2 linked regions of the Kribbella sp. NBC_01245 genome follow. The protein of the gene in region 1 interacts with the protein of each later gene in a pairwise test. Links are inferred from orthologs where the notes say so. Each region holds a gene or a part of one and is shown on either strand. Other genes may lie near its edges.

What was found.
Region 2: the proteins of leuS (region 1) and ligA interact in binary tests that used the Escherichia coli proteins (3 or more experiments, as listed by UniProt). The link is inferred for Kribbella sp. NBC_01245 from one-to-one orthologs.

The regions. Positions count from the first base shown.
Region 1 is NZ_CP108487.1:3,139,433-3,145,929, reverse strand. Bases 1,397-4,544 are described here. They hold leuS (leucine--tRNA ligase), read left to right. Parts: upstream 1,397-1,796; coding sequence 1,797-4,292; downstream 4,293-4,544. Other genes in these bases: OG394_RS13805 (hypothetical protein), read left to right, coding at 4,431-4,544; OG394_RS13815 (DUF3592 domain-containing protein), read left to right, coding at 1,397-1,639. In the rest of the region: OG394_RS13825 (phytanoyl-CoA dioxygenase family protein), read left to right, coding at 1-215; OG394_RS13820 (AraC family transcriptional regulator), read left to right, coding at 212-1,120; more of OG394_RS13815, read left to right, coding at 1,172-1,396; more of OG394_RS13805, read left to right, coding at 4,545-5,039; OG394_RS13800 (secondary thiamine-phosphate synthase enzyme YjbQ), read left to right, coding at 5,081-5,494; OG394_RS13795 (hypothetical protein), read left to right, coding at 5,628-5,840; OG394_RS13790 (ATP-binding protein), read left to right, coding at 6,061-6,497.
Region 2 is NZ_CP108487.1:8,412,750-8,419,074, forward strand. Bases 1,845-4,820 are described here. They hold ligA (NAD-dependent DNA ligase LigA), read left to right. Parts: upstream 1,845-2,255; coding sequence 2,256-4,385; downstream 4,386-4,820. Other genes in these bases: OG394_RS38755 (RNA-guided endonuclease InsQ/TnpB family protein), read right to left, coding at 1,845-2,157; OG394_RS38765 (hypothetical protein), read left to right, coding at 4,489-4,820. Outside these bases: OG394_RS38745 (methionine synthase vitamin-B12 independent), read left to right, coding at 1-76; OG394_RS38750 (flavin reductase family protein), read right to left, coding at 73-696; more of OG394_RS38755, read right to left, coding at 982-1,844; more of OG394_RS38765, read left to right, coding at 4,821-5,883; OG394_RS38770 (hypothetical protein), read left to right, coding at 5,883-6,116; OG394_RS38775 (ACT domain-containing protein), read right to left, coding at 6,143-6,325. UniProt on the Escherichia coli protein: DNA ligase that catalyzes the formation of phosphodiester linkages between 5'-phosphoryl and 3'-hydroxyl groups in double-stranded DNA using NAD as a coenzyme and as the energy source for the reaction.

The sequences.
Region 1 (6,497 bases):
CCGTGCCGCAGCCGGCCGAGGCGGGCGACGTGCTGTTCTTCACCTACCTGACCGTGCACGGTTCCGGCGTCAACGTCAGCTCCGAACCGCGCACCACGTGGCTCGTGCAGTACCGCGACCCTGGCGACCCGCCTGCCGTCCGTACTCACGACCACTCCCTCGGGCAGGGCATGATGCTGAGGGGAGTGGACCCGACCGGCAGGAGTGGAGCTTGAGCCTCCAGGCTCTAGAGCAAGCGGATCGCTTCGCCGACCTCCCAGGGCTGCTCGAGTCCTGTGAGGTCGGTGGGTTCCACGCGGACTTCCTCAGCGCCGACCTCTACCGCCCGGAGTACTGGCGGAACTACTGGCACAGCCACAGCTTCCACGAGGTCTGCCTGGCCTACGCCGGCTCAGGCCGCTTCAGCATCGGAGACACCTCGTACGACGTCGGGGCCGGCGAGGTCTTCCTGGCAAGGCCCGGCGACATCCACGAGATCGAGTCGAGCCAATCGGACCCGCTCGGCATCGCGTTCTGGGGCTTCACCTTCCGCCCGACCTCAGGCTCTTTCGGTACGCCGGGCTGGTGGTCCGGCCTGACCCGAACGACCGGCCCAGTGGTGTCGTCCCGTGTCGGCGCCTTGCCGGCCCTGGTGACGGCCATCGCCGCGGAGACCTCGTTGCCGCGGTCCGGATACCAGGCTGGCCTGACCGCGCTGGCGTCCGCACTCGTGCTCGACACCGCCCGCGCCTTCGCGATCGAGGACGACCTGGCCGTCGATCCGCCCGCACGCGATCGGGGCGAGGCGGTGGTGGCGACGATGACGCGCCACCTACTCGACAACCTGGCCAGACCCGTCACCGTGCGGGAGGTGGCGGCCGCCGTACATCTGTCTGATCGGCATGCCGAGCGGCTCTTCCGGCAACAGACCGGCACCTCGCTCATGACCGAGCTCCGGCGGATGCGGATGGAACTCGCCGCCCAACTCCTGCTGGACCCGGCCATCACGGTGACCGAGGTGGCTCGCGCCTGCGGCTACGGCGACGTCCGGCCCTTCAGCACGGCCTTCCGCCGCTTCCACGGCAAACCCCCGAGCGTCTTCCGCACGACCGGCGGCACCACTCACCTACCAAGAGGTTGAATATTCACCGATGGTAGTCAGATGACCTCGGACAGTGCATAATCGCGGCCCATGACCGTTCCCCGCCGTCGGTTGACCCTGCTGCTCGTTGCCCTGCTACTAGTGGACCTCGTCTGCTGTGGATTGGTGGTCCGGGCGATGGTGACGGGCGACGAGTTGAGCCGCACGGGCAAACTCGCAAGCGCTGAGGTCGTCGACATCGACCGCGAGACCCGCCGGCATGTGCTGGTGGTCCGGTTCCTCACCTATGACCGTGGTGAAGTCACCGCCGGTACCACCCGCTATCACAAGTTCGAAAAGGAATTCGGCCGCACTGTGCTCGTCAGGTACGACACCAACCAGCCCCTCCGGGTTCAGACAGTGGATTGGAAACCCAATCGGACCCCGCACTGGATCCTGCTGATCGTGCTGGCCGCGGGCGCCGTGCTGCTGCTCAGGCGATTCGTTCGCCGGGTCGTCGCCGAGCACGTGGGCGCCGCCAGGGGGGAGTGGCCGGAAGATGGCGCCGGAATGCGCTAATCTGGTCACATGCGAGTGAACCTGCTCCTTAGTTAGCCGTACTGGCAACCAGGCGCCCAGATCGCGCCGGTCAGTGCGGCATCCCCTCCTGTGTGAGGGGATTTTTCATTTCCGGGCCAGGTCCATTCATCAGATCACAGAACGCAGGAGTACGACGGTGAGCGAGCACGTGGAGAACGAGGCGGACGCCACGATCGACCGAGGCGGCTACGACTTCAATGCCATGCAGGCCAAGTGGCGGCCGGTGTGGGAGAAGCTCGACCCGTTCAAGGCGCGCGATGACGGCTCGGCCGAGCGCCGCTACGCCCTGACCATGTTCCCCTACCCCTCCGGCGACCTGCACATGGGCCACGCGGAGGTCTTCGCGCTGCACGACGTACAGGCCCGCTATTGGTTCCAGCAGGGGTACGACGTGCTGAACCCGATCGGCTGGGACTCCTTCGGGCTGCCCGCGGAGAACGCGGCCATTCGCAACAACGAGAACCCGGCCGTCTACACGTACGGCAATATCGAGACGCAGGCCGAGTCGATCCGGCGCTACGGGATCAGCTTCGACTGGTCGCGACGGCTGGCCACGTCCGACCCCGAGTACTACAAGTGGACGCAGTGGCTGTTCCTGCGCTTCTACGAGAAGGGCCTGGCGTACCGCAAGGCGTCGTTCGTGAACTGGTGCCCGAACGACCAGACCGTGCTGGCCAACGAGCAGGTCGTGCAAGGCGCGTGTGAGCGTTGCGGTGCCGCCGTGACCAAGCGCGAGCTGACCCAGTGGTACTTCAAGGTCACCGAGTACGCGCAGCAGCTGCTGGACGATATGGACCAGCTGGCGGGCAAGTGGCCGGAGCGGGTGCTGCTGATGCAGCGCAACTGGATCGGCCGGTCCGAGGGCGCCTTCGCCGACTTCGTGATCGAGGGACGTGAGGAGCCGATCAAGGTCTTCACCACCCGTCCGGACACGCTGTTCGGTGCCACCTTCATGGTGGTCGCGCCGGACGCGAAGCTGGCCGACGAGATCTGTACGCCGGATCAGCGCGCCGCCTTCGACGAGTACCTGAAGGCGGTCAAGGCCTCTACCGAGATCGAGCGGCTGAGCACCGAGCGGGAGAAGACGGGTGTCTTCCTGGGCGCATACGCGACCAACCCGGTCAACGGTGAGAAGGTCCCGGTCTGGGCGGCGGACTACGTGCTGGCCGACTACGGCACGGGCGCGATCATGGCCGTGCCCGGGCAGGACCAGCGCGACTGGGACTTCGCCGAGAAGTTCGGCCTGCCGATCGTGCGTACGGTCGAGCCGGACGAGGGTTTCGACGGCAAGGCCTTCACCGGCGACGGGCCAGCGATCAACTCGGCCAACGACGACGTCAGCCTGAACGGTCTGGGCGTGACCGAGGCCAAGGCCACGATCATCGACTGGCTGGAGACCAAGCAGGCCGGTGAGCGCACGGTCAACTTCCGGCTGCGCGACTGGCTGCTGAGCCGTCAGCGCTACTGGGGTGCGCCGATCCCGATCATCCACTGCCCGGCCTGTGGCGAGGTGCCGGTGCCGGACGACCAACTGCCGGTCGAGCTGCCCGACCTGAAGGGCGAGGACCTGGCCCCGAAGGGTGTCTCCCCGCTGGCGGCCGCGACCGACTGGGTGAACGTGGCGTGCCCGAAGTGTGGTGGCGACGCCAAGCGCGACACCGACACGATGGACACCTTCGTCGACTCGTCCTGGTACTACCTGCGTTATTGCTCCCCGGAGTACACCGAAGGCCCGTTCGATCCCGAGGCGGTCCGGAGGTGGATGCCGGCGCGGCAGTACGTCGGGGGAGTAGAGCACGCGATCCTGCACCTGCTGTACTCCCGGTTCTTCACCAAGGCCCTGCGGGACATGGGCCTGGTCGACTTCGACGAGCCCTTCGAAGGCCTGCTGAACCAGGGCCAGGTCATCAACGAGGGCAAGGCGATGAGCAAGTCGCTGGGTAACGGCGTCAACCTGGGCGAGCAGATCGACGCCTTCGGCGTGGACGCGATCCGGCTGACGATGGTCTTCGCCGGTCCGCCGGACGACGACATCGACTGGGCCGACATGTCCCCGGGTGGGTCGCTGCGTTTCCTGCAGCGGGCCTGGCGGCTGGCCGGATCGGTCGATGCACCGGTCGGTGCGGACCCGTCGACGGGCGATCTGGCACTGCGGAAGGCCACGCACAAGACCGTGCACGAGGTCACCGAGCTGCTGGAGGCGATGCGCTTCAACGTGGTCGTCGCCCGGATCATGGAGCTGGTCAACACCACCCGCAAGGCGATCGACTCCGGTCCCGGTGCCGCGGATCCGGCCGTGCGCGAGGCGGCTGAGACCGTCGCGATCCTGCTGAGCCTGGTCGCGCCGTACACGGCCGAGGACATGTGGGAGAACCTGGGCCACGAGCCGACCGTCGCCAAGGCCGGCTGGCCCGTGGTCGACCCGGCGCTGCTGGTAGAGGACTCGGTCGAGGCCATCGTCCAGATCGCCGGCAAGATCAAGGACCGTCTGCAGGTCTCGCCCGACATCAGTGACGCCGACATGGAGGCCCTGGCGATGGCGTCCGACGCGGTCCAGGCGGCACTGGCCGGCAAGACCGTGCGCAAGGTCATCGTCCGCGCCCCCAAACTGGTCAACATCGTTGCGAACTGACGGACCCGGTGGGCTACGGCTATCGGCCGTAGCCCACCGAGACCGTCGAATGAGCGAACGGCGCGCCGCGTGTTGCCAGGGTGCTCGCCACGCCGCGACCATTGACTTTCGGAATCCGCCGATGGGCAGGAGCTGGGGTTGGCCGCACAAGGCGATCGCTCTGCGGAGTTCGCAGCTCTGCTGGCTCTCTACCAAACCGAACGGCAGGAAGCGTCGGCCTACGACACCTCGCATTTCACGATGCTCGCCCTGGCGATGACCTACGCGGGTGCGACGATCGCCCTGCTGGATGACGAACTGGCGACTTCCGTCGGTGCCGCCGTGATTCTGGTGACACCGGTCCCGCTCTGGCTTGCGGGCATCTATTTCCTCATGCTCAGCGGCGCCGCGAGCATCAGATCCGAGGCGGCGATCTACCTCGAATCCAGGATCGTGCAACTGGCCGCCCTGGACGGCGTCGATCGCCCCGAGCTCGGGTTGGCTGGAACCAGCAGAGTGCGCAGCCTGCGGATCGCCTCAGGATCGGTTCGAGTGGCACTGGTGGTTTGTTATGCCGGGATGGGTTTCCTTCTCTTCCTGTACACGATCTACATGATCGGGGGAGCGGACGCACAGCCGCACGGCTGGTGGTTCTGGCCGGTAGCCGTCGTGGCGTACGGCAGTCTGCTGACTGTCGTCATCACCTCGACGGTGTCCGCATTGAGGCTGCTCCGCAAGCGCCATAGCGTTGCGACATCAGGGACCTGAGCGCCAAGCGAGTATCAGGACGTACTAGCTGGAGGGGTTTCGTGCAGTCTGAGTTGATTGAGGTTCGTACGGGTGGGCGTGAGGTTGTTGTTGACCTGACGGAGGAGTGTGCGGGGTTCGTCGCTCGGGCTGCTGGCTCGGGCGACGGGCTGCTGCATGTGTTCGTGCCGCACGCGACGGCCGGGGTGGCGATTCTCGAGACGGGCGCGGGTAGTGATGACGATCTGCTCGCGCTGTTGGAGAAGCTGGTGCCGCGGGATTTCGGCTGGCGGCATCGGCATGGCACGCCCGGGCATGGGCGGGATCACGTCATGCCCGCGCTCATTCCGCCGTACGCGTCGATCCCGGTGATCGGTGGGCGGCTTGCCCTCGGCACCTGGCAGTCGATCTGCCTGGTTGACACCAACGTGGACAATCCGGAGCGCCAGGTCCGGCTCTCGTGGCTCGCGGGATGATTTCTTTTTAAAGGAATGACCAGTCAGGTAATGAAAGTTCGGACTAATCGGGTTTGCGGGCGATTTTATTACTTATCGCGATGTTGCGATTGGCGTTACGTTGCCGAAACACGACTCCGCTGCAATGGTCCGCATGGCAGCACGCGAATCCCTGCGGACCCACATGATCGGGTCCTGCGTCGGTCTCGGCACCGAGTTGATTGTCCGCGCTATGCGTGGCATTTGTACCGGGAGTCTGCTGAATGCCGATACCGGTCGCGCCGACACCCGCGCCCGGATCGAGGATTGGAACAGCGTGCTGCCGTTGTATGAGCACACCGCCGAGATCAAACAACTCAGCGCTTAGTTCATGACATTCTCGCGTCGGTCTTCCGTTCGCCGGTAAGGCATTTCTGCCTGCCCGTCGCGGTCGTGGCGCCACGCCGGATGACCGGTTGGACCGGTCGATCCGGGAGAATCTCCTGTGGGGCTCCGCCTGAAGTACGGGTGGCGGCCCTGCCCCGGCATGCGTGCGGCCGGGTTATCTTGTGGCAGACGCCAGGGGTGCTGGGGAAACGGAGCGTGGTGTGGCTGAAACGGATGGCCGATCGGCGGGAGGGCGCGGCTTCGCCGCCTTACTGCTCGACCTCCGGGTTCAGTCGACACTGTCGCAGGAGGAGCTCGCCGAGCGCGCCGGCCTGAGCGTTCGTACGATCCGCGAGCTGGAGGCCGGCCGGGTGGCGCGGCCCCGGAAGGACTCGGTGCGGCTGCTGGCGGTTGCTCTCGGTCTGGAAGATCACCAGGCCTTCCTCGCCGCCGCGGGTCATGGCGTGGCCCGGCCCGTTGTCGCGGTGGCCGCTCCGGCGGCGCATGGTGTGCGCTGGCGTGGCACGAGGCCGATTCCCGACGGACTGGTCGGGCGGGAGCAGGAGCTGGTCGAGATCGAGGGCCTGCTCCGGGAGCACCGGCTGGTGACGCTGGTAGGTCCAGGTGGTGTCGGCAAGACCGAGCTGGCGCTTGCGGC
Region 2 (6,325 bases), 5.3 Mb from region 1 along the record:
CCCCACCGACGCCCGCACCCGCCTGGAAACCCTGCGCCGGATCGCGGACGTACTCGGGGAGAAGTCCCAGGCCTAAGGCGTCAAGGCCGGCATCTCCCAGCCGCGGGCGAGTGCGGACGGGTGGACCAGGCTGCCGCCGGCGAAGAACTCGGTGAATTTCATGATCAGCGGGTCCCACCTGAGCGGATCGATGTAGTGATCCGTCAACGGCATCACCAGCTCCTCGTCGACGTGGGTGCGCAGGATGTCGACCTCGAGCGTACGCAGATTGCCCTCGCCGATCTGGTGGATGGCCCGGACGCGGCCCTCCATCCGGATCGGGCTCTCGTACACGCCCTGAACTCCGACGACGTCACTGTCCACCGGCGTCAACCCGGCGGCCGCGAACTTGTCCGGCTCGAAGGTGTAGCCGCGCTTCAGCTTGCGCTCCGGTATCTCCCGCGACCCCGTCAGCAGCGCGATCCGGTCCACCGCGGACACCATCGACGCGTCGGTCAAATTGAGCACACACTCCGGCCGCTCGACCAGATTCCGCACGGTCTGCGACGAAAGACTCATGCCCAGCACCGCCGTCCGATCCAACCACCACGCCGACGACATGGGCGCCAGATTCGTACTCCCATCAGGGCTGGCCGAGCTGACCAACAGCACCGGAGTACCGAAGTACAACGCCTTGAGATCCACCACGCGCTTCATCGATCACCTTTCGTCCGTACAGGTCACCGATAGAACGCCCACCCGCCCGACCATGTGAGCCCACGCTCCACGTCCGCCGTCCTTCAGCCGCGGGTGGTCCCGACATGACGTGCCCGCTCCCGGGATTTGAGCACGAGTGGACGCGTCAGCCGTGATCGCTCGCGGATGGTTCAAAGGTGACCACTGGCGGCAGACGCCGTACTTGTGGGCGTGGGATGGGTGTGGTGGCGGTAGGTTTTGGCTTTGACGTCCTCCCCTGCTTGGGGGGCGGGGGATTCCAGCCCACTACGCGGAGGTAGCGAGATGAGGTTCACGCTTCAACGGCACAGACCTCGTGCCTCGGCGTGCGGTCACGGCCCGTCCGGCCGCGATGTTCCTAGCTGCATTCACATCAGCGTGCGCGGTGTGCCCGCAGGCGAGGCATCGGAACACCGCTTGGCTCTCGCGGTTCTCCGACGCGCAATGCCCGCACTCTGCGCACGTCTGACTCGTAAACCTTGGGTTGACCCTCTCGACCCGGCCCGGCGCCTTGTGTTCAAGACGCTGGACCAGCAGTCCCCAGCCGTTGGCGAGGATGCCCCGGTTCAGCCCGGCCTTCTGCCGGACGTTGCGGCCCGGCTGCTCGATGGTGCTGCGAGCCGAACGGGTCATGTTCGCGATCTTGAGGTCCTCGACCCCGATCACGTCGAACCGGCGGGCCAGGGCGGTGCTGATCTTCTCGACCCAATCCTTGCGCCGAGCCGTCTCCCGAGCCTTGATCTGGGCGATCGCCACCTTCAACCGGGTGCGCCGGTTCGACCCGCGCCGGCACCGCGCGAACTGCTGTTGCAGCCGCTTCAACCGGGCCTGTTCGGTAGCGCGCAGCCCCGGGCACATGAGCAGCACGCCGGTGGACAGTGCTGCCGACACGGCAACACCCCGGTCCATGCCGACCACCTCGCCCGTTCCGGGTGCCGGGATCGGGTCGGGGATGGTGGCGAAGGCGATGTGCCACCGGCCTATCCGGTCGCGGGTGATCCGGTACGACTTCGCGTCGGGTATCTGCCGGGACCAGCGGAACTTGATCCAGCTGGCTTTCGGCACCAGCACCCGGCCCCATTTACGGTTCAACCGTTCCACTCGTTGGGCTTGTGGCCCGACGATGCGGAATCCCTCGTGCCGGCCGGCGCTGCGCCACGTCGGCCTGGAGTGAGTGCCGCCCCAGTAGTTCCGCCAGGCTTGGTCGAGGTCGCGCAGTGCTTGTTGTTGTACCGTCTGCGACCCGGCCGCCAGCCACGGTTCCGCCGCGCGGGCCTCGGTCAGTTGCGCTGCCTGGGCCACGTACCCGGGGGTGGGCGGCCGCCCTGGTCGCCACATCAGCCGTTGTTCCAGTCCGAGGTTCCACATGTACCGGGCGTGCGCACAGTGTCCCAGCAGCGCGGTCTCCTGCGCGGGGGTTGGGACAAGCCGGTACCTGGACATGCCACTAATGGTGGCGGCTGCCACCGACACTTTTCTGAAGGGAGGAACCGGCGCTACCACCCCGCCCTCGAGGACGGGGCTTCCGCGCCGGATCACCTATGAGTGCGGAGATCCCTGAGACGTTGGCCGCCGAGCGGCCTGAGCCCTCGCCCGCGGTGCGCGAGCGGCTTGCGGAGTTGAGCCAGCTGATCGAGGAGCACCGCTGGCGGTATTACATGGGCAGCTCGACGATCTCCGACGCGGACTTCGACGCCTTGATGCATGAGCTGGAGGGCATCGAGGCGGAGTATCCGGAGTTGCGTACGCCGGATTCGCCCACCCAGAAGGTCGGCAGCGCGATCGCCACCTTGTTCACCCCGGTGCAGCATCCGGTCCGGATGGAGAGCCTCGACAACGCGTTCTCCGCCGAGGAGATGGACTCCTGGGCCAAGCGGCTCGAGCGTGAGGTCACGGCCGGCCAGATCCACGACAGCGGGTTCCTCTGCGAGCTCAAGGTGGACGGCCTCGCGATGGACCTGGTGTACGAGAATGGCCGGCTCGTCAGCGGTGCCACTCGCGGCGACGGGCGGACCGGCGAGGACGTCACCCCCAACGTCAAGACCATCAAGAACATCCCGAATCAGCTGACCGGTGACGACATCCCGGAATTTCTCGAGGTCCGCGGCGAGGTCTACTTCCGCGTCGAGGATTTCCAGGAGCTGAACGCGCAGCTCGTCGAGGCGGGCAAGGCCCCCTTCTCGAACCCGCGCAACGGTGCCGCCGGATCGCTACGGCAGAAGGATCCGCGCGTTTCGGCGCAACGGCCGCTGCGATTTGTCGTGCACGGCCTCGGCAAGGTCGACGGCTACCACGTCGCGCGGCTCTCCGAGGCGTACGACAGCCTCAAGGCCTGGGGGCTGCCGGTCAGCGACCGGGTCAAACGCGTCACGACACTCGCCGAGGTCAACGAGTTCATCGCGTACTACGGGGAGAACAGGCACTCCGTCGACCACGAGATCGACGGCGTCGTGGTCAAGGTCGACGAGGTCAACCTCCAGCGCGCGCTCGGATCCACCTCGCGGGCGCCGCGCTGGGCCATCGCGTACAAGTACCCGCCGGAGGAGGTGACCACCAAGCTGCTCGACATCGATGTGAACGTCGGGCGCACCGGCCGGGTCACACCGTTCGGGGTGATGGAGCCGGTCCGGGTGGCCGGGTCGACCGTGGAGTTCGCCACCCTGCACAACCAGCAGGAGGTCAAACGCAAGGGCGTACTGATCGGCGACACCATCGTGCTGCGCAAGGCCGGTGACGTCATTCCGGAGATCCTCGGCCCGGTGGTGGATCTGCGCGACGGCACCGAGCGCGTCTTCATCATGCCGACGAACTGCCCTGCCTGCGGCACCGAGCTGCGCCCGGAGAAGGAGGCGGATATCGACATCCGCTGCCCGAACGCCCGGTCCTGCCCGGCCCAATTGCGTGAGCGTCTCTTCCACCTCGCCGGGCGTTCGTCGTTCGATATCGAGGTGCTCGGCTTCAAGGCGGCCGACGCGCTCATCACGGATGGCCTGATCGTCGACGAGGGCGACCTGTTCGGGCTGACCGAGGAGCAGTTGAGCCGCAGCGCGTTCTTCACCACCAAGGCCGGCACGCTCTCGGCGAATGCGGGCCGCCTGCTCACCAATCTCGAACAGGCCAAGACCAAACCGCTCGCCCGGGTGCTCGTCGGGCTGAGCATTCGCCATGTCGGGCCGACCGCCGCACAGGCTTTGGCCGCGGCGTACGACGACATCGAGGCCATCGCCGCCGCGAGCGAAGAGGAGCTCGCCCAGGTCGAGGGCGTCGGGCCGACCATCGCGACCGCGGTGATCGAGTGGTTCACCGTGGATTGGCATCGCGAGATCGTGGCGAAGTGGCGGGCCGCCGGCGTGGTAATGCGGCAGGAGGAGACCGGGCCGGGCCTGCCGAAAACGCTGGCCGGGTTGTCGATCGTCGTCACCGGCACGGTCGAGGGCTACAGCCGCGACGAGGCGACCGAGGCGATCACAGATCGCGGTGGCAAGGCGGCCAGTTCGGTGTCGAAGAAAACCTCGTTCGTGGTGGTCGGTGATTCGCCCGGATCCAAGTACGACAAGGCCGTTCAGCTGGGGGTGCCGATCCTCGACGCGGCCGGTTTCGGCGTGCTGCTGGCGGACGGTCCGGAGGCCGCAGCGGCGGTGGTGACCAATCCACCGGCTGAGACGCCTTAAACTGCGCCCAAATCGTTGACGGAACTCGTGGGATCCACCGGCCACGCTGATCCGTCGGACTGTTAGTTTCGACCCGACCAGTGGTTTTTTTGAAGGAGCGCATATGACGACGCCGCCGCAGGGGCCGTGGGGTCCTGGGCAGCCGGGGGGACAACCGGGAGGACAGCCGGGTCAGGGTGGCTGGGGACAGCAGCCCGGCCAGCCGCCTCAGGGTCAGCCCGGACAGACGCCTCAAGGCGGTGGCTGGGGCGGTCAGCAGCCCCCGGCACAGGGCGGCGGCTGGGGCCAGCAGCCAGGTCAGCAGCCGGGCCAACAGCCCGGCCAGACGCCGGGTTACGGCGGCTACAGCCAGCAGCCGTGGGGCCAGCAGGGTCAGCAGCCGGGCGGTCAGTCCGGCTGGCAGCAGCAGCACAGCCAGCAGCCGTGGTCGCCGGGCGGTCAGCCGCCGAGTGGTGGCGGCAACAAGAACCTGTTCATCATCGGTGGCGCTGTCGCCGGTGTGCTGGTCATCGCGCTGATCATCTTCGGCGTGATCAAGCTGACCGGTGGTGAGGAGCCGACCAGCAACCCGACCCCCGGCCCGACCGCGACCGACCCGTCCGCGAACCCGACCACGGATCCGAGTGGCGACCCGAGCACCCAGCCGAGTGGGCAGCCGAGCGGCCAGCCCACCGGCCAGCCGCTGGGCAATGCGACCGGCCAGGCCAAGAACGCGACCGACAAGCTGACGGCCGCCGGCTACGAGTGCAGCGACCTGTTCAACGGGCCGCAGGGCGCTCACCGCGGCTGCTTCAATTTCGCCGGTACGACGGAGGCCGAGGTCCGCTTCCAGTTCCAGCCCGACGGCGTGATCATGGGTGTGAGCATGCGCACCTATGACCGCGAGAACGTCAACAACGGAGCGAAGGCCTTCGACACCGCGCTCAACGGTCTCGCGGCCGAGGCCTTCGGCGCCGACCTGCAGAAGGTCCGGGCGGCCGTCGCCTCCGGGCAGAAGTCGGCCGACGTCGAGATCGGCTGGGGTGACCTCAGCCTCTCCAACAGTGGCGACAGCTTGCGGCTGCGTGGCCACAAGGACGGCACCGACGAGCTGCAGATCCCGAAGAAGCAGCTCGAGACCAGCGAGGCCGATCTGCAGGCCGCGCTGAAGGGCAAGGGCTACGAGTGCACCTCGTCGTGCAGCAAGAGCTTCGGCGACTACGGCCGGCAGCGGATCTACACCTACGCCTCTCAGGGCAGCAACATCCGCACGCTGGACCTCAGCGTCAGCGGTGACACCGCGCAGACCAAGGCGGCCTTCCCGGCCGTGCAGGCTGACGCGTTCGCGGCGGCGAAGGGTGCCGACCTGGGTGCCATCCAGGCCTGGGTCAAGGCCCACAGCGACGGCAAGAGCCACGTCGCCTACGTGAACGGCTGGCGGGTCGAGCTGCTGAACCGGGACCGCGGCGAGTCCCTCTCCATCGACCTCAACATCGACAACGAGTCGTACTACACCTGATGAGCGACAACGGCGAGCTCCAGCCGCCTCAAGAGCAGCCGGGCCTAGTGGCCCGGCCGCCTGAGGAGGCGGCTGGGCGCGTCGCTAACGGTGGGCCGTGGGGGCCGACGGATTTCGAACTGCCGGACCCCCGCGGCGACCAGTTCCCGGTCTTGATGGTCTCGGTGGTCGGCGGCCTGGTGCTGGTCCTACTGGTGGGCGTGCTGACGATCTTCTACTTCAACCTCACCTGAAAGCTGAAAGACCGAAAACCGAACGGTCAGCCGATGCCGGAGCGGATCGCGACGGCGAGGCTAGCCAGGTAGCTCAACCGAGCCACCTCGGACCCGAGGAACTCCGGTCCACCCCGACGCCCGATCACCAGGATCCGGCGATCCGAGTCCAGCGGTGCCGCAACCAGCACGGATTCGGCCAGTCCCTGGCCTTCCGGGGCCGACAAGGC